Regions from separate parts of the Lysinibacillus sp. FSL P4-0201 genome, predicted to be linked through region 2. Evidence: riboswitches for the same ligand, from Rfam matches in the RefSeq annotation. Region 2 holds a riboswitch; the other holds the start of a gene.

Region 1 (4,433 bases), 1.8 Mb from region 2:
ATTAAAATTATTAATTTTATTATTTACATCTTTAATTTCTTTATTATATAATCAGCTTAACTTAAAGGAAGGAGTTCACTATGGCTTATCAAGTAATCACAAATTGTCCTGTCTGCAGTAAAACATTAAAAATTACGAAGTTACAGTGTTCTCATTGTCACACGACCATTGAAAATGAGTTTGAATTGTCGAAGCTAGCATCCTTATCACAGGATCAGCTTCATTTTGTGGAAGTATTTTTAACCTGCCGAGGAAATATTAAAGAGGTTGAAAAGGAACTGGGGGTTTCGTATCCAACAGTTCGAGGCAAGCTAAATGATATTATTTCATCCCTTGGCTATGCTCAAAAGAAGAAAAATGAAGTAGATGAGAAAAAAATTGTAAGCATGCTTGAAAATGGCGAAATCACAACAGATGAAGCCATAAAGCTCTTAAAAGATGAATAGGGAGGAACGACCATGAAAGAGGAAATTACAAAAGTGTTAACGATGATTCAAGAGGGCAAAATTGATGCGGATAAAGGATCAGAGCTGATTCAAGTGCTACAACAGAAAGAAGAATCAGAGAATAAATTTGTGGAAAAAACAAAGTATTTAGATAAAACGTTAAAGGTCCGTGTTGTATCCACCGAAAATGATAATGTCACGGTAAATTTACCAATTAAACTTGTCAAAGCCGTATTGATGGCAGGACACAGCATCGCTGCAAGTATTCCGCAATCTGAAAAATACGTAAAAGATATCGACATCAATCTTCTTCTTGAAGCGATTGAAAATGAACTAGATGGACAAATTGTAGATATAAAATCAGCAAACGGAGATTCCGTTGCAGTCTTCATTGAGTAGAGGCGACGAATGATGCATGTAAAAGTGAAAGCAAAAGACGTTCGCTTTACCGTCCCTGTTCCCTATACTGTGCTAACCATTGTCCTCTCCATTTTAACTTCTAAATGGATTCAGCAACAAGCCAATAAGTGGACAAAGGCATACTTCGATAAAAAGAAAATAGACTTTACCTTTCCCCTCATCGACAAAGAAATGTTAAAGCCGATTATCAAGGAACTACAAAATTATAAAGGACTTGTGCTAGTCGATGTCAAAGCTCAGGACGGGACTGAGGTTAAGGTTAGACTATAATCCCAATGATAGAATGGTAAGAGCATGTTATGATAAAAGCATGCTCTTTATTAATGTAATGAGCATCATTTGAAATGGGTAAGAGATGATCATTATTTCAGGACTTACGATAGAGACAACTATTTTTCAATGGTACATAAAATAGAAGATTTCTTTAAACTACAAATCAGAATTCTAAATCCATTTTAGTAGAAAATCACGTACATCGTTAAAATAGATTTTTAATTCGGGTATAAGTGATTAGTGGTAATCTATTTGGAACTACATAATTTAAAATACTGAATAATCAAAAAATAAAGAAGTTTAGAATCTTGATTTACTTTTCATTTGAAGGATGGTACACTTAAAACTATTGAACAACAACTATATATTGTGTTCGTTTTACAAAGGTACTACTACATGTAGTTTAAAAGGGAAGTTCGGTACAATTCCGACGCTGTCCCCGCAACTGTGAAGCTGACGATGATTGCAACCACTGTGCATTTGCATGGGAAGGGAATCAGAGAATGAAGCAAAGCCAGGAGACCTGCCTTTATAAAACAAATTTATCATTTCTTCGGGGATTAAGAGATGGGAACGTCAGTATTTTTGGTATGTTAACGTTTCCATTTAGCCTATCTCTCTAGAGGAGATAGGCTTTTTTATTTTATGAAAAGAGGGATTTCTATGAAACTTTATACGAAAACAATTTGTCCAAAATGCCTATGGGTAAAATCTGAACTACAACGTGTAGGACTTGAAGCTGAAATTGTTAACATCGATCACGATGAACAAGCAAAGCAAACGATTATTGACGCAGGTTTTTTAAGTGTGCCTGTTTTAGAGATGAATGAAACTTTCATAGGAGATGTTCAGGAAATTGTTTCTCAAATTGAGTTGATTGCCCTATGATTGTTTACGCGAGTCGTACAGGTAATGTCCGAAATGTTGTATCCAAATTAAAGGCAGAATGTATCGAGCTCTCGGAAGAATTGCGATTGAACAAGCCATATCTCTTAATTACCTACACAGATGGTTTAGGTGACATTCCAGCAAAGGTACAACGTTTCTTAGAAAAAAACAGGGATTTTTGTAAAGGAGTAGTTGCCAGTGGGAATAGTAACTTCGGTCATCATGTATTTGGCGCTGCTGGTGAGAAAATCGCTGCTACCTATCATGTACCCTTAGTAAGGAAATTAGATTTACAAGGTAATCAAACGGATTACGAAGCAATACAAACGTTTTATGAAACGAGGGTAATGAGATGAAAACCTATTTAAAGCTTAATAATGACGTACTGAATCGTTATAGTACAACTGGATTACTGGAGTTAGAAAAGGACCGCGAAGCTACGCGCCGCTACTTTTTAGAGTATGTTAACGTACGTTTGCGTTATTTTATAGATATTGAAGAAAAAATCCGCTATTTAGTTGATGAGGGCTACTATGAGAAAGCATTTATCGACATGTACGAAATGGAATTTATTAAGAAGCTGTACAAGAAAGCCTATGATTATAATTTCCGCTTTCCATCCTTTATGAGCGCAAGCAAATTTTACGATAGCTATGCTATGAAAAGTCGTGATGGGGAAGAAATCTTAGAAAAGTATGAGGATCGTATTGTCATTATTGCTTTGTATTTAGCTCAAGGCAACACGGCTCTAGCAGAACGCTCTGTCGAAGCAATGATGGAAGCCTATCAGCCTGCAACACCAACTGCTTTAAATAGTGGTAAGAAAGCACGTGGTGAATTAGTCAGCTGCTTTAAATTATCAATGGATGACTCCATGAATAGTATTGCTGAAAATATTGGCTATTGTTTAGAGCTATCACGCCTTGGTGGTGGAGTTGGGGTCAACTTAACAGATTTACGTCCATTAGGTGATCCAATTAAAGAGATATTAAATCGTGCAAGTGGTGTCATCCCAGTAGCGAAACTGTTAGAAAATTCTTTCAGTTATTCGAATCAGTTAGGGCAACGAAATGGCTCAGGTGTTGTCTATCTAAATATTTTCCATGCAGACATAGAAAATTTCATTTCATCAAAAAAACCAAATGCTGATGATAAAATTCGCCTCGCTACCCTTTCAACAGGGATTATTATACCTAGTATTTTCTTCGAACTGATGAAACGTGATAAGGATATTGTTTTGTTTAGTCCATACGATATTTTTAAAGAATATGGCAAACGTATGTCTGAAATTTCTATTTCAGACATGTACTACGAGCTACTTGATAACCCTAAAATTCGTAAAATTAAACGTTTAAATGCACGAAAGCTTTACACAGAGGTGAAAAAAGCACAATTTGAATCAGGCTATCCGTTTGAAATCTTTGATGATAATGTCAATAAGGTACATCCTTTAAAAAATATTGGACGTGTCAAAATGTCCAATTTATGTACAGAAATCTTACAAGTACAAGAGACAAGTATCATTACGGACCAGGATCAACCAAATGACTATGGATTAGATGTATCGTGTAACTTAGGTTCCATCGATATCCATGCAGCAAGTAAAGTCAAGGATTTCGGCGCATTAGTCGATACAGCCATGCACCTATTAACGAATGTATCGCAAATGACGCATATTAAGAATGTTCCGTCTGTTGCAAAAGCCAATCAATTAATGCATTCTGTAGGGCTTGGCTGTATGAACCTCCATGGGCATCTCGTGACAGAAGGCATCCTGTACGGCTCAAAAGATTCCATTGATTTCATGGATCACTTTATGGAAGCGATGAACTATTATTCTCTGAAATCTTCGATGGAAATGGCGAAAGAAAAAGCTGCAACCTTCTACCGATTTGAGGACAGTGATTATGCATCAGGTAGCTATTTTGACCAATATATCAATAAAACTGAAGAAGAACTATCGCCTGCTGTGTTGAAGGCGCTTGGCAATATTCCAATCATCACAAACAAGATGTGGGAAACGTTAAAGCAGGATGTAATGCAGTACGGTCTATTCCATTCCTATCGTTTGGCTATTGCACCAACTGGTAGTATTTCATATATTCGTAGCTGTACGGCTTCAATCGCACCATGTACAGAGCGCGTAGAGGTTCGTGATTACGCCGATAGTAGAACCATTTATCCAATGCCTCATTTAACAAATGACAATAGTCATTTATATGTGGAGGCGTATGATGTAAATCCGTATGATTTAATTGATTTATATGCAGCTTCTCAAAAGCACGTTGACCAAGGTATTTCCATGACGCTTTATGTAACGGACAATTGGACAACCGAACAATTGGCTAAAGTATACATTTATGCGTGGATAAAGGGCATTAAGTCTGTTTACTATGTTCGTCAACG
Region 2 (4,433 bases):
TCATTATTTCGGGAGGTGTCAACATTTATCCGAAAGAAATTGAAGATTGTTTATTGAGCTTTGAAGGTATATTCGAGGTTGCGGTAATTGGTGTACCACATCCGCAATGGGGGGAAACTGTAAAGGCGGTGTATTCTGCTAAACAAGACATCCATGAGGAAGCTTTGAAAGCTTATTTAGAGGAGCATCTTGCAAAGTTTAAAATACCACGTATTTTTGAAAAAGTAGAAGCGCTACCACGCAATGCATCAGGCAAAATATTAAAACAAAATTTAAAGGGGCAAGAGGTGAGATAGCATGAAAGTATTACAACAAGAAGCAATGCGTACTACGAACTTTTTTACTGAAGATGACACGCTTCAAAAAATAGTGAAAATGATGTTAGATAAAGAGTTTTTATCCTATGCCCAACGAGAGTTAACAGATTTTGGTGAGCTATGTGCAGGTGATATTGATGCGAGGGCAAAGCATACAGATCGACAGGGTGAGCCTCGCCTTCAAAGATATGATGCCTATGGTGAAGAGATATCAGAGGTTTGGGTTAATGATGGCTATAAAAAAACGATTGAAGAGACATATAATACTGGGATTGTAGGTTATGTACACAAGCATATTCCGCAGCTAGGACACAAGGGGAATTATGTTTATAGCTTTGCACAAGGTTATTTGCTATCACATGCAGAGCCCGGTTTTTATTGTCCAGTAACATTGACAATGGCAACTGCCTATCTATTAGATCATTATGCAGATGAAGAGGTAAAGCAGCGTTTTTTACCACATGTGTGTGCAACAGGTGACACAGATTTATATGAAGGTGCGACCTTTTTAACAGAACGTCAAGGGGGCTCTGACGTAGGTGCAAATGTGGTGGAGGCGAGAAAGGATGGCACTGCTTATCGTCTATATGGTGAAAAATATTTTGCATCCAATGCGGGCATGTGTGGTGTAGCGATGGTATTAGCACGACTAGAAGGTGCTCCAGCAGGTTCCAAAGGCTTAACATTGTTTGCAGTTCCTTGGCGCAAAGAAGATGGAACAACAAATCATTTACGTATTCGCCGACTGAAAGATAAGCTAGGCGTTCGGGCAGTTCCCTCTGGTGAGGTAGAATTTGATGGTGCACTTGCCTATGTTGTAGGGGAGCAAAATAAAGGGATTTATTATATGCTAGAAGCACTAAATCTCTCTAGAATTTGTAATGCAGTCGCTTCAATTGGTATTATGCGTCGCGGCTTCTTAGAGGCAAAACATTATGTAAGCAATCGACATGCATTTGGCAAGCCCTTAACACAGTACCCTATGATTCAGGATACTTTAGGGAAATTTGCAGCTAAGTTGCACGTGGAAGTAGCGACAGTTTTTGATCTTATCCAATTATACGATAAAGTGACAAGTGGACAGGGAACTCAGCAAGATCTTATTATGAATCGTTTATATATTGCCATTATGAAAAAGGAAACAGCAGAGCAAGCTGTTCATTATGCTAGTGAGGCAATTGAATTACACGGAGGTAATGGCTATATAGAAGACTTTGTAACGCCCCGCTTATTAAGAGACGCCCAAGTGTTAACGGTGTGGGAGGGTACGGCTAATATTTTGGCCTTAGAACTCATTCGTTTAGTAGATAAGTTTCATGCTCATGAACTGTTTGTACAGGAGATGGAGGAACGATTAGACAAATTAGCTGACAGCTCACTAGTACAAATCGTTAAAGAACAATTGGCGAATATGTCTGTGAAACTGCAAATTTTTAGCGCTTTAGACGAGGCAACGAAAACTTTTGAAGCTAAGGGTATGGCGGAAAAAATGGCTCACCTTTATGAAAGTGTCATAGCGGTTGAGTGGGCACATAAATTTGGTGGGAAATATGAAAAACTAGCGGACGTTTATTTAGAACAGACATGGTCATTAAGAGAAATGGGTGCTCAAATGAAAACAGTCCAATACTTTTCTGAAATTGTATAATGGCCGGGGAGTCGTCTTGAATGGAGGCGACTTTTTTCATTTTCATGTATAATGAAATCAACTGAATATTATAAAGGTTCTTTACTTAAGTAAAGTGAAAAGGGAAATCGGTGTAATTCCGATGCGGTCCCGCCACTGTAAGTGTGAGTTTTTTCAAATGATGCCACTGAAGATTTCGGGAAGGCTTGAAAAATCGCAAGTAGCACTAGCCAGGAGACCTGCCTTTATAACGACATGACAACCTACGAGGATAGGGTGGTGGATTTTGTATCAGTTTTTTTGGTGCGATTTTGCCCCCTCATCGATCAAAGATGAGGGGTTTTATTTTGATGTAGAATAAAGCGAAATGTTGCACGGATCAACGAAGGAGGATTCACATGAAGAAATTTTGGAAAATAGGATTATCAGCATTTTTAGCAGTAGGCTTGCTAGCTGCTTGTGGGCAGGAAGCAAAAGATAACAAGCCATCTAACGAGCAACAAACACAGCAAGAAACAGCACAGGTGGATGAAGCAACATTCCCAATGACGATAACAGATGCCCTTGGTAAGGACATTACACTTGAAGCACCTCCTGAGAAAATTGTTTCACTTATTCCAAGTAATACTGAAATCCTTTTTGGACTAGGTTTAAATGATGAAATAGTTGGTGTTACGGACAACGACGATTATCCGCCAGAGGCAGCTGAGAAGGATAAGGTTGGCGGTATGGAATACGATATTGAAAAAATTATTGCCTTAAAACCAGATATCGTTTTTTCACACGAATCTAGCATGTCTCTTTCAGAAGAGGCTATTGCACAGCTTGAATCAGCAGGTTTGAAAGTATTTGTTGTAAAAAATGCACAAGACTTTAATGAAACATATACAACAATTGAGCAACTTGGACGTGCTACAGGGAAATTACCAGAGGCAGAAAAAATTGTCGCTAATATGAAGGCAAAAGTAGAAGAAGTTTTGTCTAAAGTCAAGGATGTTGAACCCAAAAAAGTGTTAGTTGAAGCATCAGATGAGCCAGATATTTATACAGCTGGCAATGGTACATTTATGAACGCTATGCTTGAAATGATCAATGCAGAGAATGTAGCTGTAGATGGCGATAATTGGTATAAAATTGATGCAGAACAAATTATCGCAAAAAATCCAGATGTCATCGTGGTGACATATCATTATGTACCAGATATTTTAACGAAAATACCAAAACGTGCGGGCTTTGATACGATTAATGCCGTAAAAAATAATGCGATTGTGCAGGTAGATGAAAGTACGACAAGTCGTCAAGGGCCACGTTTAGCTGAAGGTCTAGAAGAATTAGCAAAAGCAATCTATCCTGAGGTATTTAAGTGAAAAAAATAGCACTAGCCTATACATTAACATGTACGCTTCTTCTTATTAGCATCTGGTGTGGCGTAGCGATAGGCTCGGTTCATATTCCATTAGAAGTATTGTGGAATAAGGCGGTTGATGAAACAGCCGCCAATATCTTTTGGAAAATTCGTTTGCCTCGCGTGTTATTAGCGGGACTAGTAGGCGCATCTCTAGCTATTGCTGGAGCAGCTTTCCAAGGTTTATTAAAAAATCCATTAGCAGATCCATATACACTAGGGGTTTCATCAGGGGCTTCTGTTGGTGCTGTTTTAACGATCTTTTTTAGTATTTCTATACCTGTTGTCGGTTTGTATGCGCTGCCAATCTTCAGTATGATTGGTGCTATCATTACGATGGTAGTTGTTATGAGCTTTGCTAGACTCGTAGACCGCTCATTAAAAATGGAAACGTTGATATTAACAGGTGTTATTTTTAGTTCTTTTTTAGGTTCCCTTATTTCATTAATGATTGCCTTATCTGGTGAAGAATTACGTCAGGTAATAGGCTGGCTACTTGGTTCTGTTTCGATGCGTGGTTGGCCATATGTCCAAATGATCATTCCTTTTGTGATTGTTGGTTCAATTATGCTATGGACACAAAGACGAGAATTAAATGTCTTGTTGTATGGTGAAGAGCGAGCAAAACATTTAGGTGTTAATGTAAAGCGCAGTAAATATTTGATATTAGCAGGTGGCTCCATGTTAACTGGAGCGGCTGTAGCGGTTTCTGGCACAATTGGCTTTGTAGGATTAGTGGTGCCGCATATGACAAGGATGATTTGGGGTTCTGATCATCGCCACTTATTACCATTATCTTTTTTCAATGGTGCAACATTACTCATTATTTGCGACTTAGTAGCACGAACAATCATTGTGCCAAGAGAGCTACCAATTGGTGTTATTACGGCATTTATTGGAGCACCTGTTTTCTCCTATATTTTTTATAAGCAGCGAAGAAGCAAGGGGGTACGGGCATGATTGTTGTTGAACATCTATCAGGTGGCTATGAAGATGTACCAATCGTCAGGGACATTAGTTTTACTGTTGAAAAAGGAAAAATTCTTGGCATTCTAGGGCCGAATGGTAGCGGGAAATCCACATT

The links. A riboswitch is a leader RNA that binds a small molecule or an ion and turns the genes downstream of it on or off. The one in region 2 is predicted to bind cobalamin.
Region 1: another riboswitch for cobalamin. It lies ahead of MKY76_RS11875 (glutaredoxin); the one in region 2 lies ahead of MKY76_RS03015 (ABC transporter substrate-binding protein).

The regions. Positions count from the first base shown of each region.
Region 1 covers NZ_CP151995.1:2,379,781-2,384,213, forward strand. Annotated here, with positions in the region: gene MKY76_RS11860 (DUF2089 domain-containing protein) at 81-446, shown strand; gene MKY76_RS11865 (hypothetical protein) at 459-845, shown strand; gene MKY76_RS11870 (hypothetical protein) at 855-1,136, shown strand; cobalamin riboswitch at 1,507-1,685, shown strand; gene MKY76_RS11875 (glutaredoxin) at 1,803-2,027, shown strand; gene nrdI (class Ib ribonucleoside-diphosphate reductase assembly flavoprotein NrdI) at 2,024-2,383, shown strand; gene nrdE (class 1b ribonucleoside-diphosphate reductase subunit alpha) at 2,380-4,433, shown strand, end outside.
Region 2 covers NZ_CP151995.1:613,112-617,544, forward strand. Annotated here, with positions in the region: gene MKY76_RS03005 (long-chain-fatty-acid--CoA ligase) at 1-296, shown strand, start outside; gene MKY76_RS03010 (acyl-CoA dehydrogenase family protein) at 298-1,965, shown strand; cobalamin riboswitch at 2,023-2,206, shown strand; gene MKY76_RS03015 (ABC transporter substrate-binding protein) at 2,343-3,311, shown strand; gene MKY76_RS03020 (iron ABC transporter permease) at 3,308-4,309, shown strand; gene MKY76_RS03025 (adenosylcobinamide amidohydrolase) at 4,306-4,433, shown strand, end outside.